Regions from separate parts of the Exiguobacterium sp. UBA1053 genome, predicted to be linked through region 2. Evidence: riboswitches for the same ligand, from Rfam matches in the RefSeq annotation. Region 2 holds a riboswitch; each other region holds the start of a gene.
The links. Region 2 has a riboswitch for lysine ahead of B3G15_RS07475 (Na+/H+ antiporter NhaC family protein). Riboswitches for the same ligand answer to the same signal wherever they lie in the genome.
Positions count from the first base shown of each region.

Region 1: linked by a shared signal. The riboswitch ahead of B3G15_RS00715 (amino acid permease) and the one ahead of B3G15_RS07475 (Na+/H+ antiporter NhaC family protein) in region 2 are both predicted to bind lysine.
Region 3: linked by a shared signal. The riboswitch ahead of B3G15_RS05075 (aspartate kinase) and the one ahead of B3G15_RS07475 (Na+/H+ antiporter NhaC family protein) in region 2 are both predicted to bind lysine.

Region 1 covers NZ_DCDO01000002.1:45,844-56,690, forward strand. The annotation lists gene B3G15_RS00675 (CDP-glycerol glycerophosphotransferase family protein) at 1-888, shown strand, start outside; gene B3G15_RS00680 (nitroreductase family protein) at 1,009-1,566, opposite strand; gene B3G15_RS00685 (hypothetical protein) at 1,692-2,249, opposite strand; gene B3G15_RS00690 (DHA2 family efflux MFS transporter permease subunit) at 2,560-4,251, opposite strand; gene B3G15_RS00695 (HlyD family secretion protein) at 4,264-4,920, opposite strand; gene B3G15_RS00700 (TetR/AcrR family transcriptional regulator) at 5,112-5,717, shown strand; gene B3G15_RS00705 (diguanylate cyclase) at 5,761-6,852, opposite strand; gene B3G15_RS00710 (MarR family winged helix-turn-helix transcriptional regulator) at 6,989-7,444, opposite strand; lysine riboswitch at 7,610-7,798, shown strand; gene B3G15_RS00715 (amino acid permease) at 7,930-9,411, shown strand; gene B3G15_RS00720 (solute:sodium symporter family transporter) at 9,953-10,847, shown strand, end outside.
Region 2 covers NZ_DCDO01000012.1:357-11,203, forward strand. The annotation lists gene B3G15_RS07475 (Na+/H+ antiporter NhaC family protein) at 1-1,266, opposite strand, end outside; lysine riboswitch at 1,378-1,556, opposite strand; gene B3G15_RS07480 (hypothetical protein) at 1,649-2,386, opposite strand; gene B3G15_RS07485 (heme oxygenase) at 2,511-2,831, opposite strand; gene B3G15_RS07490 (methyltransferase) at 2,921-3,580, shown strand; gene B3G15_RS07495 (ABC transporter ATP-binding protein) at 3,593-4,474, shown strand; gene B3G15_RS07500 (ABC transporter permease subunit) at 4,471-5,277, shown strand; gene rlmN (23S rRNA (adenine(2503)-C(2))-methyltransferase RlmN) at 5,402-6,475, shown strand; gene B3G15_RS07510 (DEAD/DEAH box helicase) at 6,539-7,975, shown strand; gene B3G15_RS07515 (NAD(P)/FAD-dependent oxidoreductase) at 7,997-9,313, opposite strand; gene B3G15_RS07520 (nitroreductase family protein) at 9,390-10,025, opposite strand; gene B3G15_RS07525 (nitroreductase family protein) at 10,075-10,710, opposite strand; gene B3G15_RS07530 (MarR family winged helix-turn-helix transcriptional regulator) at 10,712-10,847, opposite strand, start outside.
Region 3 covers NZ_DCDO01000005.1:182,767-193,613, reverse strand. The annotation lists gene phnF (phosphonate metabolism transcriptional regulator PhnF) at 1-266, opposite strand, end outside; gene B3G15_RS05095 (alanyl-tRNA editing protein) at 395-1,543, shown strand; gene B3G15_RS05090 (GNAT family N-acetyltransferase) at 1,540-1,968, shown strand; gene B3G15_RS05085 (argininosuccinate synthase) at 2,087-3,292, shown strand; gene argH (argininosuccinate lyase) at 3,289-4,659, shown strand; lysine riboswitch at 4,730-4,907, shown strand; gene B3G15_RS05075 (aspartate kinase) at 5,020-6,219, shown strand; gene B3G15_RS05070 (aspartate-semialdehyde dehydrogenase) at 6,233-7,225, shown strand; gene dapA (4-hydroxy-tetrahydrodipicolinate synthase) at 7,243-8,124, shown strand; gene dapB (4-hydroxy-tetrahydrodipicolinate reductase) at 8,121-8,867, shown strand; gene dapD (2,3,4,5-tetrahydropyridine-2,6-dicarboxylate N-acetyltransferase) at 8,854-9,561, shown strand; gene B3G15_RS05050 (branched-chain amino acid transaminase) at 9,587-10,519, shown strand; gene alr (alanine racemase) at 10,516-10,847, shown strand, end outside.

The DNA.
Region 1 (10,847 bases), on a different contig from region 2:
CCTGTCTATGTGTCGTCCTTACGGGAAGGAACAGAAGTCATTCAGCTATGGCATGCTTGTGGAGCCTTTAAAAAGTTCGGCTATAGTGTGCTTGATAAATCGTATTCGCCGGATGATGATTATTTGAAGATGGTCCAGATTCACCGGAACTATAGCAAGGTCTATGTTTCCGGTGAAGCATGTATCGCACCATATGCGGATGCTTTCGGAATGGAGCATAAACGGATCTATCCCTTAGGGGTTCCACGGACGGATCAGCTACTGAACACAGCACGCCAAGCCCGCGTTCGAGAAAAGTTGTATGACCGATATCCAGAATGGCGCAAGAAACGAATCATCTTACTCGCACCGACGTTCCGAGGAAATGGACAGACAACGGCACATTACGATCAAGAGCTCGATTTTGAGAAGTTCCGTCGTGAGCTTGGACCGGATACAGTCCTCTTGCTTCGCATGCACCCGTTTGTTCTCAATCCACCAGTCGTACCGGACGCGTATGCGGATCAAATCATTAATATGACAGACTATCCGGACATCAATGATCTAATGCAAATTGCGGATATTCTGATTACGGATTATTCGTCTGTCATCTTCGAGTTTGCTTTGTTGCAGAAGCCGATGATTTTTCTCGTCAACGATCTGCAGTCGTATAAAGCAGAACGCGATTTCTACTTCCCATATGAAACGTTCGTACCGGGACCAATCGTGTCGACGTTCGAAGACGTCATTGCTTGGATTAAACGTGGGCAATTCGATACACAGAAGATCGAGACATTCGCGAACCAGTTCTTTACGTATCAGGACGGAGAAGCGACCAAACGAATCGTCGACCATATGTTATATGACACGATTCCAGAGGCGCCTATCTATACGAAAACACCAGTGTGAATACAGAAAAACGTTCCGATTGCGTCTCCATTTGGGGAGAGAGACGTCATCGGAACGTTTTTATTTTTGAATTGGGGCTTGATTGGCGCGAGCAGGGGTAGCTCGCAGAATGCGCACCTCTTAAAAGTGCGTCAACTTGTCCTTTGCGGACGTTCTCGGTTTGACAGGTGGAACGATGGCAGGCCAGCCGATTTGAATGACGCCAAGAACACGTTCGTTTTCAGAAGCGTCAACGAGTGAGGCATACTCTGGTGTGAACCAGTGTTTCCCGCTCTTCCAGCAACACCCAAGACCTCGTTCTGTTGCTACCAACTGCAGATTTTGAATCATCGCAGCTGTTGCAAGTGTATCCTCTAGCTGTTGATCCGGCGTCCCTTGTACCTGACAAAGTACCGTTAAATAAACCGGGACTTCCCGTAATTTTTGTTCAGCCTGTTGACGTTGTTCAGACGTTTTCGTCTCGAATTGACCACGCGCTGTCAGCAATTCCATCAAGGCATCGACATACCGTGTTTGTCCGTCTTCGATTGCGAGAACAAAGCGCCAAGGCTCTCGTAATTTATGATTCGGGGCATAAATCGCCGTGTCGAGTAATGCTTCTACCAATTCGACCGGAACGGGTTGTTCCGTATAAGACCGGATCGACCGGCGTGTTTCAATCACTTGTTGGGCATGCATCCGTTTCATCTCCTCACTGAGTACTTTTTCACTATAAATGATAACGATTATCATTGTCAACGTTATTTGTCAGAAAATAAAAAAAGACGATTCCCGTGAGGAAATCATCTTTCGTTGCATTCGGATTAAGAGGCTTTTCGTTCCTCGTCTTGATCTTGAGCAACAGTCGTTAGCTTTTTTTTCATAAGACGAATCCGGTATAGGGCAAATAGATAATGGGCGAAGTAGATCGTAAAACCAAGGAAAATCGTTAATGCTACATGAATTTGAACGCCAGGAACAGCATGAAGCTGAATGAAGAGCAAGACAGCCATTGCCATCGTATAAAGCACCATTTCCACCGATTGTGGCATGACGCGTTGACGTTTTAAGAAAAAGGAACGCATGAGTGGCAGGACGACGAGACTGACGAGACGATCAACCAGTCCGATGACGAGCACGCTGATCACCATCGCTAAACCATTTTCAAAAGCGATTAACCGTGGGAAGACAAGATAGGTGACGAGTAATAGTGGTCCAACCAATAAAAAAATTGAAATCGAGGCACGTGCGAATACGAAGAGCCCGTTGACACTTGTTAAAAAGGCACGAACGATCTTTTGTGACCAAGGGGATGGTCGACCAACTTGCCAAGCAAAACAACAAGCAAAGATGAACGCATAAAATTGCAGAAAGGCAACCATAAAGCATCTCCTTTAGATATGAAACTCATTGTTCCTAGTGTATCGATTTTAAGGCTGAAGTGCAAAGAAGAACTTTTCGTAAAGTATAAGAAAAGAGGCTGACTCAAAAAAGAATGACGCGTCTTTTCACGCCCTTTCCTCAGGCGAGACACAAGCCAGTTTTCCTGCTTCATTCAAGCAGGAAAGCGGGTCTTGTTTGTCTCTGACAGCGCAAAGATGCGCTTTTTCCTGTAGGAGTTGCGTGAAACGCGTCATTCTTTTTGTTATGAGATAAGGGTGGCAGATCATCATTCTGCCACCCTTACCTTAATCAATCCAGATTCGGTTCTTTTTTTCCGTGCAAGAAGAAGGACAGAATCAGTGCAAGCGCAGATAAGACGGTCGCAATCCAGAACGCATCGGTGATCCCTTGGATCGTCGCTTGTTTCGTCAACATCGTAAACCAACTCGTTGAAGCGGCTTGTGAGCTACCCAGCTGTTGTCCAAGATCGTTTAAATGTTGTGAAAGCGTCGGGTCGAGCGTCGTAAACTGATTCGCGTCGTCTGCCAAGTGAGCCGTCGTTTGACGGGTCATAACGGTGACGAGAATTGCCGTTCCGATGGAGCCGGCGACTTGACGAAGTGTGTTTTGGGTCGCGTTTCCATGCGGGATCATCTTCATCGGTAAAGCGTTCATACCGGCAGTCATGATCGGCATCATGATGAATGCCATACCGAATGACCGAAGCATGTAGATGCCCATGATGGAATAATACGACGTATCCATGTTCAATTGCGTCAATTCCCATGTCCCGTACGTCATCAACGTCAAACCGAAGATAGCGAGCGGACGAATACCGAAGCGGTCAAATAAACGACCGGCAATCGGTCCGGTGATACCCATGATTAGTGATCCGGGTAAAAGGAGAAGACCTGAATCGACCGGTGAAAAACCGCGAATGCTTTGAAGGTAAATCGGTAAAAGTAACATCCCACCGAACAACGCCATCGTGACGATGACGTTGATGAAGAGGGTGAACGAAAATTCCGGTACTTTCAACACACGAATATTCAACATCGGATCTTCCATCGATAGCTCACGCATCGCAAAAGCAGCAATTCCGATTAAGCCGATGACGATCGTGCTGATGACGATCGGGCTATCCCAGCCGTCATTCCCGGCTTCACTGAATCCGTAAAGGAGACTCCCAAATCCGATCGTACTGAATAAGACGCCCAGTGCGTCAAAAGAAGGTTTCGAGAGTGGCTGCGTCAGGCGGAACCAAGCCGTACCGAGTAACAACGTCACTAATCCAAAGAAGGACATCGCATAAAACATGACGTGCCAGTCATAGTTTTGGATGACATATCCCGTGATCGTAGGTCCGACAGCAGGAGCCAGAATCATCGCGATTCCGAGCATTCCCATGGCAGCACCGCGCTTATGCGGTGGGAACAATGTCATGAAGACGTTTGATCCGAGTGGCATCAAGATACCAGCCCCCGCTGCCTGAACGACACGACCGATCATCATGACCGGGAAGTTCATTGCCATCGAACAGATGACCGATCCGAAGAAAAACAGTGTCATCGAAGCGAGGAACAGCTGGCGGAACGTATAGCTTCGCATCAAAAAGGCACTGATCGGAATCAAAATCCCGTTAACGAGCATGAAGCCCGTCGTCAACCACTGGGCAGTGGACGTCGACACGTTGAAGTCATTGATCAGAACTGGTAACGCGACATTAATCAACGTTTGGTTCAAAATAGCAATGAACATACCGATGAGTAAGACCGTCAGTACTTTCGGAATACTGACGTTTTCAGTCGATACCTGTTTAGAAGGTGCTGCGACTGGTGGTGTCACGGTCATCGTCGGTTCCGCCTCGAGGGATTCCTCAAGTGTCGGTCCGTCCGTCGCCAGTGCCGTGTCGGATGAGCGACTTCGACGGGCAATCCAGTTGACGCCGATGATGATCAGAATCGTGAACGCACTGTATCCGAACAAGAAGGTAGTAGACATGAACGTCCCTCCTTAATCCTTATGAATGCGGACGGTCACATTCATACCAGGTCGAATGTCGAGTGATTTTTCTTGCGAGAGTGATACTTTAACTGGAATGACTTGTGCGACTTTCGTGTAGTTCGCGTTTCCGTTTGAAGAAGGCATCATTGAGAACGTGGAAGCCGTCGTCATACCGATTTGCTCGACTTCACCAGAAAGTGTCGTGTCCGGATAGCTGTCGACGTAAACATCCACTGTTTGTCCGACTTTGATTTCATCGATTTCTGTTTCTTCGATGTTCGCCGTGACCCAAAGGTCGTTTAAGTCAAAACCATAGGCGAGAGGTGTACCTGCTGCGACGAAGCCGTTCTTTGTCGCCATCGACTGAACGATCGTTGCTTTTGAGGGCATTGAAACAGAGAGGTCCGTCGGTTTTTGTCCGGCTTGTGCCGTCATGACGTGTCCGACTGTTGCTCCACTGGCGAGTGATTCGCCTGTTTTCGCAGACCAGTCTGTTAATTTACCAGCGCTTGGGCTCGCAACCGTTATCATCTTACCGTCGATTTTCGCATTGTCTGTTTTGACATAGCTCGTTGCTTGATCGTAATAGTAGTATCCGACAACACCACCACCGATTAAAACGATGAGTGTCACGATATTGATGATCAATAATTTTTTCATACTCATGGGTGTGTTAGCATCCTTTCTTGTGTACAATCGATTCAAAAAAAGTACTCCTCTGGGGGAGGAGTAATTAATATAGTTAATTATATGGATCATTAGCTAACAAACAACCGACAATTTCCGACAAAATGTTGGAAAAATAGATGATAACGGATTCATTAATGAAAAGAGGATGGAAAAGGAGTGAAATATGGATGAATGAGAGCCGTGATCCCCGACCAAAACGGTCACGTGACCGTATTACAATGGAATTATTTCGTTTATTGAAGACGCACAGCTTCTCGAGTATTACTGTCAAAATGCTGACGGATGGAGCCGGTGTGAACCGTTCGACCTTCTACGCACACTATACGGATAAGTATGATTTGCTCGACCAAATCGTTGAGGAGCAAATGAAGGCACTTGAACAAGCAATTCGGATCACGGGTACAGGAACTGTCTTTCCGACAGTCGAGCAGGTGAGTCGCTATTTTGCTCGTTTGTTCATTCATATCGAAGAAAATGAACTATTCTATCAGACGATGCTCGTTCAAGGACCGATCAAAACGTTCATCTCTCGTTTTCTCGATACATTGAAAGAGAATTATCGAATTGTGTTTCGACCGCAAATCACAGAAGAAGCTACGTTCGTCGATCGAGACTTATTATTGAACTATGTCATTGGTGGACAGTTGGGATTGTTGATTTCTTGGTTACGAAACGGTCGACCGTATTCATCAGAATACATGGCAGAACAATTAAGTCGGATGATCGTCTTTGGAACGGTTGAGAGTATCGGTTTTCCTAAAGAGACGGAATGAAGACGTAAAAAAAGACACTTCCCTGCGGAAGTGTCCAATCAGTTTAAGCTTGTCGGAATGCAAGTTCTTTCGTATAGATCGTACTCCGATTCCGTCCGCTTTCTTTTGAATAATACAACGCTTTATCTGCCTGTTGTAATGCTTCAAGTGACGTATGCGAACCACTGGAATGGGAAATCCCAAGTGAGATCGTAATTTGCAGATCAGGTACATCTGCTGTTGGGAACAGGTTACGTGCGACCGTCAACCGAGCTAGTTCTGCTATTTTTTGCGCTTCTTTCGCCGAAGTACTTGGTAAGATGATTAAAAATTCTTCACCACCGTACCGTCCGACGAGGTCGTCTGGACGGGTCAAGGAAGCGAGAGTCATGCCGAGTTGGCGTAACACATCATCGCCCGCATCATGACCATATGTATCATTGACATGCTTGAAGAAATCGATATCGATGAGTACAAGCGAATAGCCTTGGTCGGTCGAGCCGACAAGCGAAAGCGAGTCATCCAGGCGACGACGATTGGCGAGCCCTGTCAAAGCATCCGTCATGGCGAGTTTCTGCTGATACTGGATGTTTTCGAAGTGACGGCGTAATTCCGTCAGCAATCGAAAAGCGACAAAGCCAGCAAATAAATTAAAGAAGACGTACGCAATCGAGATTTTAAAGAATGTCGACCAGCTGTGCGTCAGGACGTAGATGGCGGGTAACGAATAGAGAATACCGACCAACACCATAAGCTGAAAATGACGCATCGAGACATGGACGAATCGACGAATGATCCCGATCGTCGTGATGAACAAGACGATGATCAACGTCGATAAATAAAATCCTTCCATTTGATCAACTGGTGTTAAAAAGTAACGTGTCCCGATGATCATTGCACCAGCAACGATGGCGCTTGGGAAACCACCGAACAGCATGGCAATCGCGACGGGAACGATACGTAAATCAACACGGGCGACATCGATTTGAATCCCATTGAACATCAATAAGACCGCAATCAAACCAGAGACTGCTCCGAGTATAAGTCGAATGCACCATTTGGAGTTCAATGAAATACGCGGTTGATTCCGAAACGGTAAGAACAAGAGAGTAATCGTTGTAAACAGTAGACAAAAGTTAATGATGAATTGATTCATGATGGACAACAAATCCTCCCAGCTCCCCAACTAACAGATTTCCATATATATACTTCCAGTATACTCAACTAGATAACGGTTAGACAGGCATAAATGTTTAGATGAAAAATAAAAAACGGTAGAAAATCTACCGTTTTTAAGAAGATGAAGTAAGAGAATCCTCATCCATCGTCAGTAAAATTTTATCAAAGACACGAATCATCGTTTCCAGCTCTTCTTCCGTCAATGTACCGAAGCGATCTTGTAAATAGTTTTTCCGGACGATTTCGAGATCCCGAAATGCACGTTCTCCGTCATCCGTCAAAGCGAGGACGATTGAACGACGATCTTCCGTCGAGCGTGTCCGTGTGACATATCCTTGTTTATACAGCTTATCCGTCAAAGCAGTGACTTGACTCGTCGCGAGCTCAAATTGTTCCGCAAGAAGCGTCGGGCGCTGAGGACCATTTTCTGAAAGGCTTCGTAAGATGAAAAACTCACTCCGGGTCGCCGTTCCTTCAAATAGCCGGTTAAGTTCACGTCGCAGGGTACGAAGAATGACGCGCATTTGTTCCTCGAGTCGATAAGTTAGCAAATCACGTTCCTGTGGCATGCAAGCAGCATCCTTTCTCTCAGTGGACTTCTACCATTTAGTGTACTAAACATATCGGATTTTTACCATCGACTACCCCAGATTCGAAAAAGGCAATTGACAATTTCGTGGCGTTTTGTGTAATATGGCGTAGTAATAACTAACTTAATTCAGTTCTCACTCAACCAGTGGGATGGAGGTTGCAGTTCTTAAGAGTACGGTTACGGATGTCGTCAAGCGACAGATGAGGTGACCTGAAAGGAAGAATTGCCGAAATCAATCATCGCTTTGAAGATGATCGATTGGGATTAGATCAAATAGGTCTAATACTGTCACAAGTCGGGTATCACCTACTTGTGGAGAGCTATCTTTCACGACGGTAGAATGAGGCGCATCCATTTTATTATGTTGCGTTCTCATCTTCCATCTGGAAGATGAGGGCGCTTTTTGTTTTTTCATTCAAAAAGTGTCCTCTCAAAAATTTATTAAAGAGAGAAGCGAACGAAATGAACAATCTAGATGTGAAACAAACAACAGATTCGACAGCAGAAGGATTAAAACGTGGATTACAAGCCCGTCATATGTCAATGATCGCCATCGGTGGAGCGATCGGAACAGGACTCTTCATTGCGTCCGGTGCTTCCGTCGCAGCAGCAGGACCAGGTGGTGCGCTCCTATCGTATGCAATCGTTGGTCTGATGGTTTACTTCCTCATGACAAGTCTTGGTGAAATGGCAGCGTACATGCCGGTCGCTGGATCCTTCTCGACATATGGAACAAAATTCGTCGATCCATCATTCGGCTTTGCACTCGGCTGGAACTACTGGTACAACTGGGCAGTCACGATCGCAGTTGAACTCGTCGCAGCACAAATCGTCATGACGTACTGGTTCCCGGATGTTCCTGGATTTTATTTCAGTGCCTTATTCCTCTTACTCATGATCGGCTTGAACTACTTCTCCGTTAAAGGATTCGGGGAAGCGGAGTATTGGTTTGCGATGATTAAAGTCGTTACCGTCATCGTCTTCTTAGTCGTCGGTGTTGCGATGATTTTCGGTGTCTTTACATCGGAGCCACCGGTTGGCTTTAAAAACTTTGCTCTTGGCGATGCACCGTTCGTCGGTGGGATTCCTGCCGTCATCGGAATCATTCTTGTTGCTGGATTCAGTTTCCAAGGAACGGAGCTCGTCGGGATTGCCGCGGGTGAGTCAGAAGACCCGAAAAAGAACGTTCCTAAAGCAGTCAAACAAGTTTTCTGGCGTATCTTACTTTTCTACGTCTTCGCGATTTTCGTCATCGGAATGCTCATTCCGTATACGAGTCCGAACTTGGTTTCGAATGACATTACGGACGTAGCGGTTAGTCCGTTTACGCTCGTCTTTGAAAAAGCAGGTCTTGCGTTCTCAGCAGCACTCATGAACGCCGTCATCTTGACGTCTGTTCTATCTGCCGGAAACTCAGGTATGTATGCTTCGACTCGGATGCTTTATACGCTTGCTCGCCAAGGGGATGCACCGAAGTTGTTCGCGAAAGTATCGAAAAACGGTGTACCGCGTAACGCTTTGCTCGCAACAGGAGCAATCGGTGCACTCTGTTTCTTGACGTCGATGTTTGGTGGACAAGTCTACTTGTGGTTACTCAATGCTTCGGGGATGACAGGCTTCATCGCATGGCTCGGGATTGCAATCAGTCACTATCGTTTCCGTAAAGGATTCCTTGCACAAGGTCACTCGTTGAAAGACTTACCATATGTTGCACCAGCGTTCCCGTTTGGTCCGCTGTTCGCATTCGGTCTTTGTTTCCTCGTCATCGTTGGTCAAAACTACGCAGCATTCCTTGCGGATCAAATCGATTGGGTCGGAATTGCCGCAACGTATGTTGGTATTCCATTATTCCTTGCCTTCTGGTTAGGACATAAATTCAAAAATCGAACGTCGATCGTTCGTTATGACGAGATGGACTTCCCGGAACATCCACGTCAATCATAATGTGTGAACCACCTTCTATAAATGAAGGTGATTGAGATTGAAGACAAAGTGCAATTTTTCTCTGATGAGTCTGATGAGAAAGATTGCGCTTTTTTGTTCGTTTCGAATCGTTTTTCCAGGGACAAGCATCGCTTCGCTGCAGGGTCGCTCTTGCTTGTTATTCCCTAGGAAGCGATGTCGAGTGAACAAAACGCTTCTCTGATTCTCCTGACGGTATAAAAAAGAATGACACGTTACACGCCACTCCTACAGGAAAAAGCGCAATTTTGCGCTTTCAGAGACAAACAAGACCCGTTTTCCTGCTCGACTGGAGCGGGAAAACTGGCTTGTGTCTCGTATGAGGAAAGGGCGTGAAAAGACGTGTCATTCTTTTTTTGAGTCAGTCCATTTTCTGCAATCGGAACCACCTTCTATTGAAGGTGGTTTTTTATTCCCTTAAATGAAAACGTTCTCTAAAATATAGTTTTGAAAAAGTATAAAAAAGGAATCAATGAATAAGTATTCAAAAATAGAAATATGAATAAAGAATAGGGGGAGACGCATGACTACATCTGAATTATTTTTCACATTAGGTTCTGCAGCGTTTTTCATGTTGCTCGTTGCTTACATATCCTACCGATTGACGCGTGGGAAAACACAAGGCGTCGATGAATACTTCTTAGCGGGACGAGGGCTAAGTGGCGTTTTCATTGCCGGATCGCTACTGCTGACGAATTTGTCGGCAGAACAGTTGATTGGACTAAATGGACAATCCTTCATGGGAAACATGTCGAGTATGGCGTGGGAAGTCACGGCGGGATTTGCTGCCATCATCATGGCGATTTATCTACTCCCGAAGTTTCTCGGGCTTGGTATCTCGACGTTACCGGAATACTTAAGTCACCGATATGATGAGACGGTTCGCCGGATGACAGTCTTACTCTTTTTACTCGGATATATGTGCGTCACGATTCCTTCGATGCTTTATTCGGGTGGGATTGCTGTCTTGCAGCTATTCGATGTTCCGGAACTATTTGGTCTTAGTTATACGCAATCCCTTTGGTTAGTCGTCTGGGTCGTCGGGATCATCGGAGCAATTTATGCGATTTTTGGAGGACTACGTGCGGTGGCTGTCTCGGATACCTTGAACGGGATCGGGCTCGTCTTCGTTGGATTCCTAGTTCCGGTACTCGGCTTTATCACACTGGGTGATGGGAATTTACTTCAAGGGATGAAGACGATTGCGACTGTGCAACCGGAGAAGCTGAACGCAATCGGAAGCTCAACCGATGCCGTTCCGTTCTTCTCGATTTTCACGGGTATCCTATTTGCGAACTTATTTTATTGGTCACTCAATCAATATGTCATTCAACGTGTGCTCGGGGCAAAAGATTTGAAGGAAGGACAGAAGGGCGTCCTCATGACAGGATTCTTAAAGTTATTAGTTCCAATCTTCA
Region 2 (10,847 bases):
AACAGCCATGACGAGATCCGCACCGATTGGCAACATGATTCCGAATGTGCCCCAACTTGTTCCTGTTGAGAATGCCATCAAGCCGGCAATCAAGAATAATAAGAATGGCAAGTACGAAGCAGAAATCGAGTTGCTGACGAAGCTCGCGAGATAGTCACCGGTTTTCATATCACCGATGACAGCGATGATCGTCCAAGCGAATAACAGAATCACGACTGCTGGCCACATCGAACGCATACCAGCGACAATACTTGCACGGTAATCGCGGCCCGGAATTTTCCGACCGATAAGCATCAGGAAGGCAACGATCAAACTAATGACGACACCTGCGACGAGGGAACGGGTGACGTCCGTTGCCTCAAATGCACCGATTAAAGTAAACGGGCGGTTGTCGGCTGCAAGTGCCTGAGCACCTGTTCCGAGTAACGCACTGATCGTAGCAATGACGAGAACGACGATCGGAACGACGAGATCCCGGACTTTTCCGTTCGTATGTTCGTTGACCTCTTTTGCCATTCCCATCGGTGTTCCTTTTGACGCATCAAAAAGTTCACCATTCGCGGCACGGCGTTCATGCTGTTTCATCGGTCCAACAGAGACGCCAGAGTAAGCGATGTAAAGTGTTAAAAGTAATGCGAAAATCGCATAGAAGTTCATTGGAACGATCATCATAAAGGCACTAAACGCTGAGTAATCCGTAATCGAGTGCGTCGTTAAGATACCGGCGATGATAGAGATGATGAATGCGCCCCAACTCGAAAGCGGACTGATGACACAAACAGGCGCAGCTGTTGAGTCAATCAAATAGGCAAGCTTCGCACGTGAGACACCACGGCGATCCGTTAACGGACGACTGACGTTGCCGACAGCGAGACTATTGAAGTAATCATCGATGAAAATTAGGATACCGAGTCCGAAGGCAACTAAGCGTGCACCACGCGCTGTCTTGACGTGCGTAGAAGCCCATTCACCGAAAGCGCGAGCGCCACCTGATGTCTGAATCAATGTGGAAAGGACGCCGAGCAATAACAAGAAAACAAGTAATAAGACATTCCACTCGTTTAAGGCACCGTCCGCCCAAAAGAGGCTGAAGATGTTCTTGCCGAGATAGGTTACCGTATCGATCGGGTTAAAACGGTGAAGTAACAGGGCACCGACGAGAATGCCGACACCTAACGAAAGAACGACCTTTCGGGTAAAAATGGCTAATAAGATAGCTAGTAAAGCAGGTACAAGGGCAATAATGGAATCTGAATAGTTGATCATGAAAAATATCCTCCTCTTTAATAAATGGCTTAAAGATGAGACCCCGCGGCACAAAAAAAGCAAGGGCACCGGCAACAAAGCCGACACCCTCGCTGGATGCGTCTTTCTTAGCCGAATTGGAGCGCTCCATACAATTGTTATGTATGGCAATCGATCGGGTGTTTCCCGAATCGACCAACGACGATATGCTCGACACATACTGTCATTTCGGCGATGTCACCTTTCCTGTAGTCGTCTTCGTTGTCATCCTCGGACCAAGTACTGATTGAAATCGCGCCTCTACCTCATCGATAGAATAGTCATATTCTGTTCTTATGGACACTTTATCATGTATTTCAGAAGCGATTCAACCATATATTCTGATAATTTAAGATAAAGTTGTTTATTCAGCAAAATATTGAATGAGCTGTTTCATCAAATAGGCTTGGTTTTCCTCGAATTGTTTTTTTCGATGACCGTTCGCGCCAGATGGATGGGGGAATCCGGAAAGAAGCTGATGCTGTTCGATTCGTCCATCATGAATCAATCCACGGACTTGCGTCTCGACGACCCGACCGAGCGGAAGCAATAACGCTGGTTTTTGTAACTGATTGATCTCAGCGACGAAGTGTTCTTCCGCGTAGTGCCTTAATAAAGGGCTACGATTGATCTTCGGTTGATGACCCGAGTAATTCTTTTCGCGATAAAAGACGGGTTGCTTTAACAGTGACGTTGGATGCAATAATTTCTGATGTTGATGAAATAAGCTAGCCGTCGTCTCGATTCCGAGCAATGCTGGAAGCTCGAGTGTATCAAGCATCTGGACGAGATTACGTCGCATCGTTCCAGCAAAGCTTGCTGTATATTTGACGAGGCGTGCCGTCTCTTCTAATGAAACACCATGATGGAGGGCATCCGTCGCTTCTTCGAAAGCGATTCGCATCTGTTCAAAACCTGGTGTGATCCCGATGATGACGACTTTTGCTTCAGTATTGACATATTCGCCAATCGGAGAGTAATAGACGGTCAGCTCGTTCTCCTGTTGCAATAAAAAATCGTCCGTCCATAATTCATCACGTCGTAACGTACGATCGTCAGGTAAGCTACGAATGGCTTGTTCAAAAATAGTTAATGAATTCATGAAGGACCCTCTCTCTCTGTAATGGCACTATGATAACAAATAATACCATTTGTGACAATTCGACCCTTTCACTATTTGTGTATAGGTATATAAAAAAGGACTCGATACGAGTCCTTTTCGTGCATCATGCGCGTTCTTTGACCGAAGCGACTTCATATGTCAGAATCTCGCTGCCGAGCATTGGCGATTCTCCTGCCTCACTACTCGCAGGTCGACTATGTGACGCTTTGAAATCGTCACTCTCCCGCCACGCTTGAAAACTCTTCATATCTTCCCAGTACATGTTGACGTTCATTTCATCGTGTTCTTCGATGTTTTGCGTCAATAAGACCTCAACACGGATGAATCCGTCCATCGTATCAAGTCCACTTGGACGTGTAAAACGAGGAGCGAGAGCTGCAGCCATCCCTTTTTTGACTTTAATCCGGTTCGTAACGACGATCATCATAAAATCCCCTTTCAAAAAACGAGTAACGTACTTCTTCAGTATAGTACGATGAGGGAAAGAATGCCGGAAAGAAGGAACAAAAGACGATGAATGAACAGGAATATGATCAACGATTACGAATTGAGACCATTGAGATGCAACACCTTTATGGTGTGTTTAGTCACTACAATCGCTATGAACCGACGCCTTATGCGGCACTCAGCGAATTATGCGAAACCTATCCGTTTCAAAAAGAGGATACTGTCATCGATTTCGGGTGTGGGAAAGGGCGTTTAAACTTTTACTTACACGATCGTTTTGACTGTTCCGTCATCGGAATCGAGATGAACGGACAATTTTACGAGGACGCACTTCGGAATATGGCGAACTACCAAAGTCGACGGAAGCGGCGTTCCGGAAGTTTGCGATTCGAACAGACGTATGCCGAGCAGTATACCATTCCGGATGAGGCGAATAAGTTTTATTTCTTTAATCCATTCTCTTCACAAATTTTCATGAAAGTGATCGATCACATTTTAAGTTCGGTCGAACGTTCCCCGCGTTCGGTTGATCTCATCTTGTATTACCCGACCGATGAATATCGGGAGTACTTGGAGCGCCATACCGTATTCGAGCAAATCGATGAGATTCGATTACGAGACCTCTATGAAAAAAATCATGACGAGCGGTTCGTCATCTATCGCTTTGATCCGAACAAACTGCTTCAAAACGGGTATGAATACAGTGAGGAAAGAAATAAAAGATAGGGAGGTCGGATGATGATCCGTTTGGAGCATGTGACGAAGGAATTTGCGCCGGGGCGTGGGATATTCGATGTCAGTTTTACAGTTGATCCGGGTACGATATTCGGTTTCATCGGACCAAACGGATCTGGAAAATCAACGACACTCCGACATTTGATGGGACTACTGGCGGCGGATGGTGGAAAGGCGACGATCGGTGGTTTTGATTGCTGGAATCAAAGTAAAGAAGTGAAGAAATTGGTCGGTTATTTGCCAGGGGAGATTAGTTTACCTGGAGACATGACGGGAGCAGATATGCTGGATTTGATGCAACGACTACACGGTAGCGATCCGGCACGGCGACAACTGTTGTTGAAACGATTTCCTTTTGAGACGAAGACGAAAATCCGCAAGATGTCAAAAGGGATGAAACAAAAATTGGCACTTGTCGGTTGCTTCATGAAGGATGCACCCGTCTATCTACTTGATGAGCCGACCAGTGGACTCGATCCTTTGATGCAAGAGCGTTTTTTAGAGTGGATCGAACAGGAGAAGCATGCTGGAAAAGCGATTCTAATGAGTTCACACCATTTTCCGGAGATGGAAAAATCGTGCGATCGAGCGGCTTTAATCAAAACAGGGCGCATCATCGTCGAATCGGATATTCATGAGTTGGTTCGATCGAGTCGAAAGACGTACACGATCGTCTTCCGAACGGAGGTGGAAGCAGCACAGTTCGCGATGCAAGTCGGTGTTGAACCGAAGCGGACAGAAGTCAGTTTTCAAACGGATGAGACGCTGAGCTTGAATCAGGCGATCGCTTATTTAACGCAGTACGATGTACGGCTGATTCGTCCGTCAGCAGATGATTTAGAACAGGTCTTCTTGCATTATTATGGAGAGGAGGAATCGTCGTGATATTGCTGATCCGCTCTTTATTCAAGCAGGTTAGAAAGCCCGTGCTTGCTTATGCGATTGGAACGAGTCTCTACTTATTGATGCTTGCGTTGCTTTATCCATCGATGATGAAGACCGGTTTACTAGAAGCAAAACTAGAAGCGTTACCTCCAGAAGTCTTAAAAGCATTTCAATACGATAAGGTGACAGGGTTCGAGAATGTACTGGATCTGCTCGGGGGAAACTATTATGGACTGATTTTTCAAGTCATTGCGAGTCTATTCTTGCTCTCATTAGCAGCGCGACTCGTTGCGCGACCAATCGACAATGGAGAGCTGATCGTCTATCTCGCAGCCCCGATCACCCGGAATGCGTATACGTTTGCTGTTGCGATCGTCATGGGTATCGCAAGTATGGTTCTCGTAGGACTGAATGGACTTGTCTTGATGGTATCCGACTGGTGGATGACAGATATTTCGATCAATGACGTCATCTTATGGCGGATTCAACTCAATGCGCTATTGTTACTCTTCGCGATCGGTGCCTTTACGTTATTCGTTGCGACGTTATTTGACGAAGAACGTCGTGCTTTTTCGCTTGCTGGTAGTGTGCTTGTCCTATCGATCGTCTTGACGATTCTGTCGGAACTAAGTGACAAGACGGAGTGGCTCCGTTATCTATCCGTCTTCTCCTTATTCAATACGACGCAATTACTAGAAGGAACGGATCATTTTCTTCTTCATTCCATTCTTTTACTTGTCCTCTGTCTTGTGTTCTTGACTGGAGCAGTTGTTCAATTCGGACGTCGGAGTCTGTCGATTTGATCGAAAGTGGCGCAAAAACTTTACAGAAAGTGAACATTTAGGATTTGAACGTTGCGTCACGCGCTGATTTTTACTAAGATAAAGGAATGTTGTAGTTCTGGAAAAAGAAATGAGGTCTTTCGAAATGAATAAACCATCCATTTATGGATTAACGCTTGAGCAGATGACAGAATGGTTATCGAATCAAGGGCACAAACCATTCCGTGCCAAACAAGTATGGGATTGGCTCTACCGTAAACGTGTCACGACTTTCGCGGAAATGACGAATGTCAACAAGGATTGCCTTGAGTTGTTAGATCAGAGTTTTACGATTGACTCGATGACAGAAGCGGTCAAGCAAGAATCAGCAGACGGAACAATCAAGTTCCTTTTCAAATTATATGATGGCAACTTGATTGAAACGGTTTTGATGCGTCATAAATACGGTCTTTCTGTCTGTGTTACGACACAGGTCGGCTGTAACATCGGCTGTAGCTTCTGTGCAAGTGGTCTGATCAAGAAGAGCCGCGACTTGTCAGCAGGCGAAATCGTTGAGCAGATCATGAACGTTCAACATCACCTCGATGCAGTCGGTAACGAAGAACGTGTCAGCCACGTCGTCGTCATGGGTATCGGTGAACCGTTCGATAACTTCGACAACATGGTTGACTTCTTGAACGTCATCAAGGACCACAATGGTCTTGCGATCGGTGCACGTCACATCACGGTTTCAACAAGTGGTTTGGCAGACAAGATCTACAAGTTCGCTGACTTGAAACTCCAAGTCAACTTAGCCATCTCGCTTCACGCACCAAACAATGAATTGCGTACGCAAATCATGAAAATCAACCGGGCGATCCCGCTTGAGAAATTGATGCCAGCGATCGATTATTACGTTCAAACGACGAATCGTAAAATCACGATCGAGTACATCTTGCTTCGTGGCGTCAACGACCAAAAAGAACACGCAGTCGAACTCGCAAAACTGTTCGAAGACAAACGTCACCTGACGTATGTCAACTTGATTCCGTACAACCCAGTCGATGAGCACGGTCAATATCAGCGCAGTACGTCTGAAGATATCACGACGTTCTACGATACGTTGAAAAAGAACGGCTTGAACTGTGGTGTTCGTCTCGAGCACGGAACAGACATCGATGCGGCATGTGGTCAATTACGTAGTAAGCAAATCAAAAAAGATAAAGTAGCATCCAAATAATTCGTTGGGCTTCTCATCGTTTCGGTGGGAAGCTTTTTTTACGATAAGAAATGAGGACATTCTATGACACGTACACGATTCAATGATTTTAACTTAAGCACACCGATTCTCGATTCGATCGAGCAACTCGGTTATACGACACCAACCGAAGTCCAGCAATCCGTCATTCCGGTCGTACTATCTGGAAAAGATGTCATCGTCAAATCACGGACGGGAAGCGGAAAGACGGCATCCTTTGCGATTCCACTTTGTGAACTCGTCGAGTGGGAAGAAAACAAACCACAAGTCTTAGTCTTGACGCCAACACGTGAGCTCGCCTTGCAGGTCAAAGAAGATATCATGAACATCGGACGTTATAAGCGGATCAAAGCGACAGCTGTCTTCGGCAAGCAACCGTTCCGCGGGCAAGTCACGGAGCTCAAGCAAAAGACACACGTCGTCGTCGGAACACCGGGACGCGTACGCGATCATATCGAGCGGGGCACGTTATCGCTTGAGAAAGTCCGTTACGTCGTTTTAGATGAAGCGGACGAAATGCTGAACATGGGCTTCCTCGATCAAGTCGATGCCATCTTGTCTGAGTTACCGAAGGAGCGGATGACACTATTGTTCTCTGCGACCTTCCCAGAAGACATCGAACAGTTGAGTGACCGTTACATGGAGGCACCAAAACGGATCGAAGTGGGTGAAACCGTCGTCTCAACGATTACGCATAGCTATATTCCGGTGACGGATAAGACGAAGTTTGCCATTTTAAAAGATGTCCTGGTCGCTGAAAACCCGGATCGTTGCATGATCTTCTGTCGGACGAAAGAACACGTTGATTTCGTCGCGAATGGTCTACGCGCACATGACTATCCGGTTGAAGCGATCCATGGTGGGATGGAACAAGACGATCGACTCGATGCGATGAAAGCCTTCCGTGCCGGGAAGTTCCGGATTCTCGTTGCAACAGATGTCGCGGCACGCGGCATCGATATCGAGAACATCACGCATGTCATCCAGTATGATCTCCCTGTCGAACGAGAAAGCTATGTTCACCGGACCGGTCGAACGGGGCGGGCAGGAGCAGCAGGACAAGCAATCAGTCTCGTCACACCGGCAGACGAACGTCGCCTGAAGGAAATCGAGCAGTATCACGGGAAACTGACACGTCGCCAAGCACCGTCGGAAAAGGACTTGATGCGAACAGCGGATGCATTCGAAGAGAAGATGGCGACGGAAGATACGCGTTCTTCGAAAACGGAACAGCTTGATGCGGACATCATGAAATTGTTCTTTAACGGCGGGAAAAAGAAAAAACTCCGTGCCGTCGACTTCGTTGGAACGATTGCGAAGATTGAAGGCGTCACAGCAGACGACATCGGCATCATCTCGATTCAGGATACGTTGACGTATGTCGATATCCTCAACGGGAAAGGTCCGCTTGTCCTCCGGGCGATGAAGACGACGAAGGTCAAAGGGAAACAATTGAAAGTGTACGAAGCATTCAAGAAATAAGACAAGCCGGTCATTCTCCGCTTAAGCGAAGAGGGACCGGCTGTTTTGCGTCAAGGCATGTCCAAGATGGAGTCCGCTTGCGGCTGCTTGGGCAAGCGAGTGTGTAGCACCGGAACAATCACCGATCGCATAGACACCAGGACATGTCGTCTCAAACGTCTCTGACGTCTCAAGCATCGGTGCGTAAAACTTGCCATCTAGTCCATAAAGCAACGTATCTCCCGGAAGTTCCACTTCAAGGAGTTGCTCAAGGCGTTCTAAAAACCCTTCTAAGACGAGCAGGTCTTCTGCAGGCATTTCTGCATGCAAATTACCGGGAGACGCGGTTAGGGAAGGGACAATGGTGTTACGACTCAATCGATCGTGTGCCGTCGCTCGCGATGCTCGGAAATCACTGAGTCGCTGAACGAGAATGCGATCACCACCTTGGTTGATTCCGCCAATGATGCGTGCGGCATACGCATTCGCTTTCGCTAGTGTTGAAAAATACCGCGGGAGAAATAGCGTGAAGTTCAGATTTGTCGAGCCGTCTGCTGTCTCGTGGACATTTTGACCGTCCGGCATGACGAGTCCTTCTTGATATTTGCGGATGATCCGTCCACGCGGATTCATGCAATAGGTGACGGCTTGACCGTAAGGCGAGTCGTAACCGAGCTTCGTCTCGAACGTCTCCTGTAACAATGTCCGAAATAGTACCTCATCCGTCTCAATTCGCACCCCGAGATCGAGTCGGGTCCGCTGTGGGGTGATACCAAGCGTCGCTAACTGGTGCAACGTAAAGTCTGCACCAGAACGACCCGTCGCGAACACGATCCGTTGACTGACGAAGGTCTCGTCCGCTGTTTTGATCGTAAACGACTTCGACTTCGTGATCTGCTCGATTGTCGTTTCGAATCGGGCATCGAGACGCGGTAATAAGGCGTCCTCAAACGCCGTGAAGACAGCAGCTGTCCGTACTGTGCCTAAATGACGGACGGTCGTCTCGACCGAATGTAGACCGGCGCGACGGGCACGAGACGCTACAGTAGGGGAATGCGTGGAATAGGTCTCAACTGTACCTCCACCATATGTACATAAGAGATCATCGACTTTTTGGAACAGTCGTCGTGTCGTCTCTTCACCGATTTTTGAGACGAGTTCCCCGCCGAATCCCGTCGCATAATTGAACTTTCCTTCTGATTTGCCAAGCCCTGCGAATCCAAGATACGCATCTTCTGCTGTTCGTTCGCGAATCGGTTTTCCGGCATCGAGCAGTAGGACGCGTTGTCCGTCTTCAACAAGCTGATGGGCGAGGAAAATTCCTGCCACACCGGCTCCGATAATCGTCACATCATACATCACAGACGCCTCCTTTTCTTTGAGTATACAAAAAAGCCGGATTCCTGTGAAAGGAATCCGGACTAGGTGAGATCGCTTATTTCCACTCTGCGATGTCAGCGATTGGTAGACGAACTGATGGGTATCCTGCGTCGACTGCTTTACCGATTGAAAGCAGCATGACTGGAAGATAACGTTCTTTTTCAAGACCGAATGCTTCTGCGATTTGGTCTTTTTCGTAACCACCGATTGGGTTTGTATCGTAACCGTGTGCACGAGCAACGAGCATCAATTGCATCGAAACGAGACCTGAGTCAATCAAGATGCTATCACGTAATGTTTCAACGTCTTCTGGACGGTAGAAACCTTTGATGGCTGGTACTTGGCGATCACGTACTTCTTGTGGCATAAGACCTTTTTCAACAGCCATGTCGTAGATTGTCTCGATGCTATCGACCGCGTTCATGTCACCGAAGACAGCGATGACAGCAGAAGATGTCTCGACTTGAACTTGGTTGAATTTTGCGAGTGGTGCGAGTGTCGCTTTACCTTCTTCGCTATCGATGACGAGGAAACGCCATGGTTGCATGTTAACTGAAGAAGGTGCAAGTGTTGCTTCTTCGAGGATTTGTGTCATTTCTTCTTTTGAAATTTTTACGTTCGTGTCGTAGTTACGAATCGAGCGGCGTCCTTTGACGATTTCCATGAAGTCCGTTGTTGTTTGAGTAGTCATAATTATTCAATCTCCCTTGTGTGTTTTCTTTTTTTATAGTGTAAAAAACTTATTTCCAGTCTGCGATGTCGTTGATTGGTAGGCGAACTGATGGATATCCAGCGTCCACCGCTTTACCGATCGATAGCAACATGACCGGTACATAACGATCTTTTTCAAGACCGAATGCTTCCGCGATTTGATCTTTCTCGTAACCACCGATTGGGTTTGTATCATAACCGTGTGCACGAGCGACGAGCATCAATTGCATCGAGACGAGACCCGAGTCAATCAAGATGCTGTCTTTCAAGTCGTTTGCTGATACGCTGCTGTACATCCCTTGGATCGCTGGTACTTGGCGATCGCGTACTTCTTGTGGCATGAGCCCTTTTGCGACAGCTGTATCGTAGATGTTCTCGAGTTGATCAACAGCGTTCATGTCACCGAAGACGGCGATGACAGCAGAAGATGTCTCGACTTGGACTTGGTTGAATTTCGCGAGTGGTGCAAGTGTTGCTTTGCCTTCTTCGCTATCGATGACGAGGAAACGCCATGGTTGCATGTTGACAGAAGAAGGTGCGAGTGTTGCTTCTTCAAGAATTTGTGTCATTTCTTCTTTTGAGATCTTCACGTCTGTATCGTAGTTACGGATCGAACGGCGTCCTTTGACGATTTCCATGAAGTCTGTTTGAGTTTGCGTTGCCATATTAAATCGACTCCTCTTTTAATTTAGGTAACGTGTCGGCGTTCGCTTCGATGCGTTGAATCATCTCAGCTAACGTCCGTTGTTCTTCAGCAGAGAATCCTTCGAGTAGGTTCTCGAGGAACTCATCTTTTTGTTCG
Region 3 (10,847 bases), on a different contig from region 2:
GTCAATCCAGACAGTTGCATGACGATTTTTTTATTCGCGACGAATGTTCCACGTCCTTTTTGACGAATCAAGTAACCGGCGTTGACCAAGTTTGAAATGGCTTGTCGGACCGTCATTCGGCTGATTTGGTGCGCTTCGGCAAATTCGCGCTCGGACGGGATCAGATCGCCAGGTTGAAGAACACCGCTTTCGATTTGTTGTTTTAAGGCAGCTTCGATTTGATAGTAGATGGGGAGTGGTGAATTTTTATTGATATGCTGAATCACGGCATTTCGTCCCTTCGCGATCGGTAGTCTTTCGTCTAGTGTACTAGGAAAAAGGCAAGCCGACAAACGATTCTGGATGAAATATGGCATAATACAGAGTGAAACTGACAGAGAAAGGTGGTCGAGGCATGCGCCCCGAACAAATAGAATCCGATGTCCGAACCTTTCAGACATCCATTCGCACGACAAAACAAATAGATGGCTATTGGGTTGCTTTAGAGAAAAGTTACTTCTATCCGGAGAGCGGTGGACAGCCGGCAGATCGTGGAACATTGAACGACCAACCGGTCCTTGACGTTCAAATCGAAGACGGTGTCGTCTGGCACCAACTGGCGACGCCGCTCACAGGTGACGTCACCGGTATCGTAGATGACGCAGTCCGGATCGATCATGCGGCGCAGCATACGGCACAACATGTCATCTCTGCGATCCTACAAGATGAATCAAATATCAAGACACTCAGTTTTCGGACGGGAAGTGAGGTCTCGACGCTTGATATCGAGACATCTGAATGGACAACTATGCAACAAGAACAGCTGAATCGACGATTACGCCAGGTGATTGAACAAGGATTACCGATCACGGCGACAGAGTATGACGAGGCGGAAGCGCTATGCTTACCGTTACGAAAAACACCACAAGTCGAAGGACGAATTCGCGTCGTTCAAATCGGCACACTCGATTATAGTGCCTGTGGTGGAACGCATCTCGATTCAACGGCACAGCTTGAGTCGATTCTCTTTACCGGAGTCGAGCGGATTCGTGGAAATATTCGTCTTTCTTATGTCGCAAAGGAACGGGCATACCAACTCGTTCAGGCAGAACGACGAGCCTTACGGGAAGCGGCGCAAGCCTTGTCGGTCAAACCAGTTCAAATGCTAGAAGCCGTCCAAGCGTTACAAGAAGAGCAGAAACGCTTAACGAAACAGGTCGAACACGCCCAGGAACAACTCGCAACGTTCACACTCGCTCACGCTTTAGAACAACAAGAAGGCATTCTTGTGTTTGAACATCTGGATGAAGAAATCAAAATATCCGAGCAACTTGCTAAAGCGATTCAAGCAGCGGGACGCGTCGGCGTCGTCTGGAATGCGACGACGAACAAGCTACTGATGAGTAGTCCAGGTGAACCCCATCTCGGGAAGTTCGCTAAAGCATATGTTCAAGCATTCAATGGGCGAGGCGGAGGAAGTGCGGTTCAGGCACAGGCACAATTTACGAATCGGGATGATGCGATGGCATATGTCGATCGATTACGGGAGGAATATCAGTCATGACAGTCATTCAAGTACGTACAGCAGAACAACATCAAGCCGTCCGGATGATCCGGGAGCGTGTCTTCGTCGAGGAGCAAGGCGTACCACGCCATCTTGAATACGATACACATGATGAAACAGCGATTCATCTGCTTGTCCTCGATGAAAAGAGTCGACCGGTCGCAACGGGACGTACCCGCCCATATGACGACCAACGGATGAAGGTAGAACGTGTCGCGACGCTAGCGACAGCACGAGGAAAAGGATACGGTGGTGAGTTGATGCAGGCGATGGAGCGTGTCGCACGGCGTGAAGGGAAACAACTTCTGACACTCGGTGCACAAGTTCAAGCCATCCCGTTTTATCAAGGACTCGGGTATACGATCGTCTCCGATGAATTCGATGATGCGGGCATCCCGCACCGGACGATGGAGAAAAAAATGTAAGTCATTTTGAAAGAAATCCTGCAAAAAGGGTTTCTTTTTTTTGTTTTCTATGTATATATATAATTCATAATGAATTTTTATACAGACAGATGAATTTAAAACCAGGAGGGAATTATACATGTCGAAACAAAAATTGATCTTAGCGTACTCTGGGGGACTTGATACATCGGTAGCCATCAAATGGTTGAGCAAGGACTATGACGTCATTGCCTTATGCATGGATGTCGGAGAAGGAAAAGATTTATCCGTCATTAAAGAAAAAGCACTCCTCGTCGGTGCGATCGAATCGATCGTCCTCGATGTTAAAGAAGAATTCGCACAAGACTTCGTCTTGCCAGCACTTCAATATGGCGCGCATTACGAAAATGCCTATCCGTTGATTTCAGCGCTTTCGCGTCCGTTGATCGCAGAAAAGCTCGTCGAAGTCGCGCATCAACATGGTGCAACGGCGGTCGCTCACGGATGTACCGGAAAAGGGAACGACCAAGTCCGGTTCGAAGTTTCGGTCGCAGCACTTGATCCATCACTCGAAGTCATCGCACCGGTTCGGGAATGGAAATGGTCACGGGAAGAAGAGATCGCCTATGCGAAAGAAAACAACGTGCCGATCCCGATCAACCTCGACAGCCCATACTCAATCGACATGAACCTCTGGGGACGGAGTAACGAGTGTGGCGTCCTAGAAAACCCTTGGACAGAGCCACCGCAAGACGCTTACGCGTTAACAGTAGCGCCAGAAGACGCACCGGATCAGGCAGAAGAAGTCATCATTGGCTTTGAAGCAGGTGTTCCGGTCTCGATCAACGGAACGACGTATCCACTTGCGAAACTGATCACGGAACTGAACATCATCGCTGGTGCACATGGGGTCGGACGGATCGACCACGTCGAGAACCGTCTCGTCGGTATCAAATCGCGGGAAGTCTATGAGTGCCCAGGAGCAACGGTTTTACTCAAAGCTCACGCTGCACTCGAGACGATTACATTGACGAAGGACGTCGCACATTTCAAACCACTACTCAGCAAACAATACGCAGAAACGATCTATAACGGTCTCTTCCATGCACCATTGACGAAAGGCTTGAAAGCATTCCTGACGGCGACACAACAGGACGTCACAGGAGAAGTTCGCGTTAAACTGTTCAAAGGAAACGCAACCGTGACAGGTCGTCAGTCCGCTTTCTCACTCTACGATGAGAAACTTGCGACGTATACGAAAGAAGACGCGTTCGATCATGAAGCAGCAAAAGGCTTCATCAAATTACACGGACTTGCCGTTTCGACTCATGCGAGCGTACATCGTCAGGCGGGTGTAACGAAATGACCAAACTCTGGGGTGGACGTTTTACGGAAAGTGCTTCCGCTCAAGCGGAAGCCTTCGGAGCATCGATCACGTTCGATCAAAAATTAGCGAGCGTCGATTTAAAAGGCAGTCTCGCACACGCGCAGATGCTATTTGAACAAGGGATCCTCGCTCAAGACGAGTGGACAAAAATCGAGCAAGGACTGAAGCAACTGGAAACGACGTTAGCGGATCATGTGTATACGCTAGCAGATGAAGACATTCACATGAATCTCGAGCGTCTATTGACGGAACAGATTGGTCCGGTTGCAGGAAAACTGCATACGGCACGGAGCCGAAACGATCAAGTCGCAACCGATTTACATCTATGGATGGAGCAGCATGTCGAAGCGTTGACGACGGCATTACGCGAGCTCCAATCGGTCATTACGGAACAAGCTGAGCAACATATCGAGACGGTTATGCCGGGGTATACGCATTTGCAACGGGCACAACCAATCTCGCTTGCGCATCACTTGCTCGCTTATTTCTGGATGTTCGAACGTGATGTCGAACGGTTGACGGACAATCAAAAACGAATTCGGAAATCACCACTCGGGGCAGGCGCGCTCGCGGGGACCACGTTCCCGATCGACCGTTTCCGTTCTGCCGAGTTGCTCGGTTTTGAGTCGGTCTATCCGAACAGTCTCGATGCTGTCTCCGACCGCGACTTTGTCATTGAATATCTCGGAATCGCCTCGACCGTCATGATGCATCTCTCACGTTTTTGTGAAGAAATCATCATCTGGGCGTCGCAAGAATTCGGCTTCATCGAGTTGTCTGACGCCTTCTCGACAGGCTCAAGCATGATGCCACAAAAGAAAAACCCTGATTTTGCTGAATTGATTCGTGGAAAAACAGGTCGCGTCTACGGCAACCTGATGGGCTTCTTGACGACGATGAAGGCATTACCACTCGCTTACAACAAAGACATGCAAGAGGATAAGGAAGGGGTCTTCGATACAGCAGATACCGTTCTCCAATCCGTTCAAATCTTCACCGGAATGATTGAATCCGCGACGTTTAAGACCGAAGCGCTCAAGAAGGCGACAATGCAAGACTTCTCGAATGCAACGGAACTCGCCGACTACCTTGTAACGAAAGGCATACCATTCCGGGAAGCGCATGAAATCGTAGGGAAAGCCGTCCTTTACTGTGTGCAGAACGGTTGTTTCCTGAAGGACTTGAATCTCGAGACGTATCAAACGTTCCATCCTGATATCACAGAAGACGTCTATCCGCTCCTCGATCCGGTTCAAGCAGTGGCACGCCGGACAAGCTACGGCGGTACAGGGTTTGCTTCCGTTTCGGAGCAACTCGAACTCGCGAAACAGCATCTTGCGAATTGACGAATTTTGAAAAAAATCAGTCAAATGACTGGATTTAACAAAAGATGTCTGCTATAACTGTAACTAACAACCGACAGATAGAGGCGCGGATGACATGAGTAGCATCATTCTTGAAGGCAAGCATGCTGAATGATGTGAAAGGGGAAGTCCGCCGAAGTGAACGAGAAGATGCTTCTTCTTATTTGCTGGTACAACGGTTAAGATCCGTTGTACTGCCGAAACCGATGTTTCGGAGCGCTATCTTACGTAAAAGAACGAATGACTTTGTCTTCGTTTGTCCGATCGTGATAACGACGGGCCGTAGGAACGCTCCTACCGGCCCGTCGTTTTTTTCTGTATCGGGACAAAGGAGATAGGATTGTGACAACTGTACTTAAATTTGGTGGAAGCTCGGTTGCGACTGTCGAACAGATTCAGTCTATTGCGAATTATTTGAAGAGTCGCGCAGCCGAAGGTGAAAAACTCGTCGTCGTCGTTTCGGCGATGGGCAAGATGACAGATTCTTTGATCGCTCAGGCACAAGCCATCACGGATCGCCCTGAGCGGCGAGAACTCGATCGGTTGCTTGCCATCGGAGAAGAACAGACGATTTCATTACTCAGCATCGCTCTCAACTCACTTGGCGTCAAAGCGTTATCGCAAACGGGCGCGCAAGCAGGGATCAGCACGATGGGCGTGCATACGAAAAGTAAAATCAAACAGATCGATGGAGATCTATTACGACAAAAACTCGAAACGTACGATGTTGTCATCGTCGCCGGATTCCAAGGTGTCAACGAACTTGGTGACGTGACGACACTCGGACGAGGCGGATCGGATACGACGGCTGTTGCTCTTGCGGCAGTCCTTGATAAACGGTGTGAAATCTACACTGATGTCGACGGTGTGTATACGGCTGATCCACGAATCCATGCCACTGCTCAACCGATTCCGCACATCTCATATGATGAGATGATGGAGATGAGCGCTCTCGGGTCGAAGGTTATGGAAATGCGGAGTGTCGAATTAGGAAAAAAATACGGCGTACACATCTTCGTCGGGAAAACACTTGAATCAAAAAGGGGAACATGGATCATGGAAGCGACGGAAACAATGGAACAAAAAGCGGTCACGAGTGTCAGTGTCACGAAGAACGTCTTGACGGTATCAATTAAACACGTACCGCAAACGAACGCAGCAGTAGCCGATATCTTCGAACTCTTATCGAACCGTCACGTCAATATCGACATGATCAGTCAAACGACGTTCGACAGTGACATCTTCTTATCGTTCTCTTGTCCACTCGACGAAGAAGAGTTCCTCGATGAAGCATTGAAAGACATCATGGATCGCTTCACGACAGTCAAGGTCGATCGCCATAATCAACACGCGAAATTATCTGTCGTCGGAATCGGGATGCGGGATGCAACAGGTGTCGCTTCGAAATTGTTCGCAATCTTCCGAGCAGAGAACATTCCGTTCTATCAAGTTACGACTTCAGAAATCAGCATCTCATACACGATTGCACAAGCAGATATTGAACGGACGGTTGCAGCGATTGCAAACGCGTTCGAGTTATAAGGAGGAAAACAGGATGTATCATGTAGCAGTCATTGGAGCAACCGGCGCCGTCGGTCAAAAAATGTTACAAGTACTAGCCGAACTGGACTTCCCGGTCAGCCGCCTGTCCGCTTACGCTTCTGCTCGTTCAGCAGGGAACACGGTACAGTTCAAGGGAGAAGCCATCACGATCCAAGCGCTGACACCAAATATCACGGAAGACGGGATCGATGTCGCGTTGTTCGCGGCGGGCGGAACGATCAGTGAACAATATGCCCCGTTACTAGCTGAAAACGGAACACTCGTCGTTGATAATTCAAGTGCTTTCCGGATGCAGGAGACGATTCCGCTTGTCGTGCCAGAAGTCAATCCACAAGCGATTCAAGCGACGGACCGCTTGATCGCAAATCCGAACTGTTCGACGATTCAATCCGTCGTCGCCTTAGCACCGCTCCAGTCACTGGGATTCGAGCGTGTCAACTATACGACGTATCAGGCCGTATCCGGTTCTGGTCAAAAAGGAATCGAGGATCTGGCACGTGGAGCACGCGGAGAAGAGCCCGTCAATTATCCGCATCCGATTCACGATAACATCTTGCCACATATCGATGTGTTCCTTGAGAACGGCTATACGAAAGAAGAGCAGAAGATGATTGACGAAACACGGAAAATTTTCAATCTTCCAGCACTACCAGTCAGTGCGACATGTGTGCGTGTTCCAGTCACGAATTCTCACTCGGTTGCGATCAACGTCACGTTTACGCAGCCGACGACGGTTGCAGCGATCCGTGAAGCACTTGAAGGCGCACCGGGCGTCGTCCTCATCGATGATGTCGCGAATACGCGTTATCCGATGCCACTCGATGCAAGTGGTACGGACGACGTCTACGTCGGTCGGATTCGACAAGATGATAGTCTCGCGAACACGTTCCATCTCTGGTGTGTAGCCGACAACATTCGAAAAGGTGCCGCCTCGAATGCCGTACAAGTCGCACGCCAAGCAATCGAACAGTCGATTCATTCATAAAAAAGGAGGAGTTCTTCATGTTCAAAGGAGCAGGTACAGCGCTCGTCACACCATTTAATGAAGCAGGCGAGTTGGATCTACACGTATTCGAACGCTTGATCGAGCAACAACTCGCAGCAGGAATTCAGGCGCTTGTCGTCGGAGGAACGACAGGAGAAGGATCGACACTGACGAACACGGAATTCGAACAACTACTGACGACTGCCGTTCAAATCACGGCAGGACGAGTACCCGTCATTGCCGGAACGGGTTCGAACAACACGGCAGCAACAATCGAGAAGACGTTACTCGCAGAGCGCCTCGGTGCGGACGCAGCGATGCTCGTCACACCGTACTACAATAAAACATCGCAAGCGGGTCTCGTCGCACATTTCACGGCGGTCGCTGATGCAACCGAATTACCAATCATGCTGTACAACGTTCCGTCGCGGACAGGCGTTGCGATCGCAGTCGAAACAGCAGTGACGTTAGCACGTCATCCACGAATCCAAGCGTTTAAGGAGGCGAGTGGAGACGTCAGCTTCATGGGTGAACTGATGGCGGCGATTCCGGAAGATTTCGCGGTCTTCTGTGGAAATGATGATCAAATCCTGCCGTACATGGCATGGGGGGCACAAGGCGTCATCTCAGTTCTTTCGAACCCGTACCCAGCAGAGACACAAGCACTTGCTGAGGCGTTACTCGCACAAGATCTCGTCACGGCTCGCCGGATTCAGGCAGACTTGTTACCGGTCATCGGTGCCTTGTTCAGTGACGTTAATCCGATTCCAGTCAAAGCATCGCTTGAAGAACTTGGCTTTGCTGTCGGTGCGCCGCGCTTGCCGCTCGTCCGTCAATCGGAAGCGGGACATGCCCACTTACTCGAAACGATGCGGGCTTACAAAGGAGTGGTTCGATGAAACTCGCGTTACACGGTTATGGGGCGACAGGACAATACGTCGTCGAACTCGCACCACAAAGTGTCGTGGCGATCGTTGACCGGACGAAGTCATCCGATACGATCGCTTCATATGCCGAGCTAACAGAGATGTCAGAAACGGTCGATGCGATCATCGACTTCTCGCATCCGAGTTTGCTACCTGATCTGCTCGCATACGGGCTGGCGACAAAAACACCACTCGTTATCGCAACGACTGGTTTTTCTGAGGCGGAACTGGCATCGATTAAGGACGCCGCAAAAGAAATTCCGATCTTCCAGTCGTACAACATGTCGTACGGTATCGCGATGGTGCAGCAACTGCTGAAGACACTCGTACCACTAGCAGGAGCGTATGACATCGAATTGCTCGAGAAACATCACAACCAAAAAGTCGATGCGCCAAGCGGAACAGCGGAGTTGTTATTGCAAACGATTCAGACGGCACGTGACGTCACACCGGTATATGACCGGTCACAGACGCGGCAAAAGCGAGAGACGAACGAGATCGGGATGCACGCGATGCGCGGTGGAACGATCTTCGGAGAACACGAAGTCTTATTCGCAGGTGTCGACGAATTGATTGAAATCAAACATACAGCGCTATCAAAAAAAGTATTTGCTTCTGGTGCGATCAAAGCAGCTGAGGCACTCATTCAAAAAACAGCGGGACTCTATACATTAGAGACGCTCTACACACAGGAGGATTCACATGTTACTCACTGATGCTTACGAAATTGCTAAATTCATTAAAGATGCTAAAAAACAAACACCGGTAAAACTTTACGTCAACGGCGATTTGGCGGGCTTGACGATCGAAGGCGCTACAGCATTCGGATCAGATGAATCAAAGATTTTCTTCGCGGATGCAGGACTTGCGGCTACTTTCTTAGAAAAGTATTCAGATCGCATCACGGATGTTCACGTGGAGTATGACCGTCGCAACAGTGCGGTACCAATGCTTGATACACGTCACTTGAATGCGCGCATCGAACCAGGTTCATGGATTCGTGATCATGTCGTCATCGGTGACAACGCAGTCGTCATGATGGGTGCAATCATCAATATCGGTGCATCAATCGGAGATGGTACAATGATTGATATGAACGCTGTCGTCGGTGCACGTGGGACGATCGGGAAAAACGTTCATGTCGGCGCAGGTGCCGTGGTTGCGGGTGTCCTCGAACCACCTTCAAAAACACCTGTCATCATTGAAGACGGTGTCTTGATTGGTGCAAATGCAGTCATTCTTGAAGGCGTCAAAGTCGGCAAAGATGCCGTCGTCGCTGCTGGTAGTGTCGTCACAGAAGACGTACCTGCTGGAAGCGTCGTTGCTGGAACACCTGCACGTGTCATCAAACAGAAAGATGCGAAAACAGAAGAGAAGACGCAATTGGTGGATGATTTACGTTCACTCTGATTGACGTCGAAGAGGAGGAAAACACATGGCAGTGGATACACAGTATGGAGAAGCAATTTGGTTAGATGGAGTCTTTCATGATCCGAAAGATGCGAACACGAGCGTCATGTCACATGCGATTCACTACGGTAGTGGATTCTTTGAAGGAATTCGTGCATACGCGACACCGGACGGACCGGCGATTTTCCAATTGAAGGAACATATCGAGCGTCTCTTCCGCAGTTGTGCGTACTACCATGTCACGATTCCGTATACTGTCGACGAACTTGTTCAAGCAACGATTGATTTAGTTGCGAAAAACGGATTTGAATCGTGTTATATCCGTCCATTCGTGTTCCTCGGTACGCCATGGCAAGCATTGATGGCGAAAGATACGACGGTTCATGTCGGCATCTCTTGCTGGGAGCTTGGGGAATACTTCGATAAAGGTGCTGGCATCCGTGCCAAAGTCGCATCATACCGCCGCGTCTCATCAACGATGATGCCGATGCAAGCGAAAGCGGCTGCGAACTATATGAACTCACAACTCTTAAAAGGTGAAGCGATCCGTGATGGATTTGATGAAGCCATCGCGCTCGACATGAACGGAAACGTTAGTGAAGCGAGTGTTGCGAATCTTTTCCTTCTTAAAAACGGAACGATTCATACACCGTCACTTGATTGTTCAGTACTCGACGGTATCACACGCCAAGTCATCATCCGTTTGGCACAAGATCAAGGCTATCCTGTCGTCGAACGTCACATCGGACGCGATGAGTTATATGTCGCAGATGAGATCTTCTTAACAGGAACAGCTGCTGAAATCACGAGTGTCGGTGAAATCGATCATATCTCCATCAACGGCGGAACACGGAACGTCGCAGATGAGTTGCTCGATCTTTACCGTCAAGCCGTCACAGGTCAATTGCCGCAATATGCGGATTGGTTGACGTATGTGACACCAGCTGTCGCAGAATGACGACGCGTACACTCGTCACGATCGATCGGAAGGCGGTGCGACAGAACGTCGCATCGGTCTTCGCTCGGTCACGTAAACGTATTTTTGCCGTGGTCAAGAACAATGCGTACAACTTAGGCATGCTCGAGATGGTCGAAACGCTGATGGCGTCTGATGTGCATCACTTTGCTGTCGCCGAGTTGTATGAAGCCATTGAAATCAAAACGAATTTTCCAGACAGTTATGTACTGGTGATGAATCCGACGGAGGATTTTGAAACAGCACGACGTTTCGGAATTGCACTCGGTGTCTCATCGCTAGAATGGCTCGCCCTAAACAGTAAACAGCT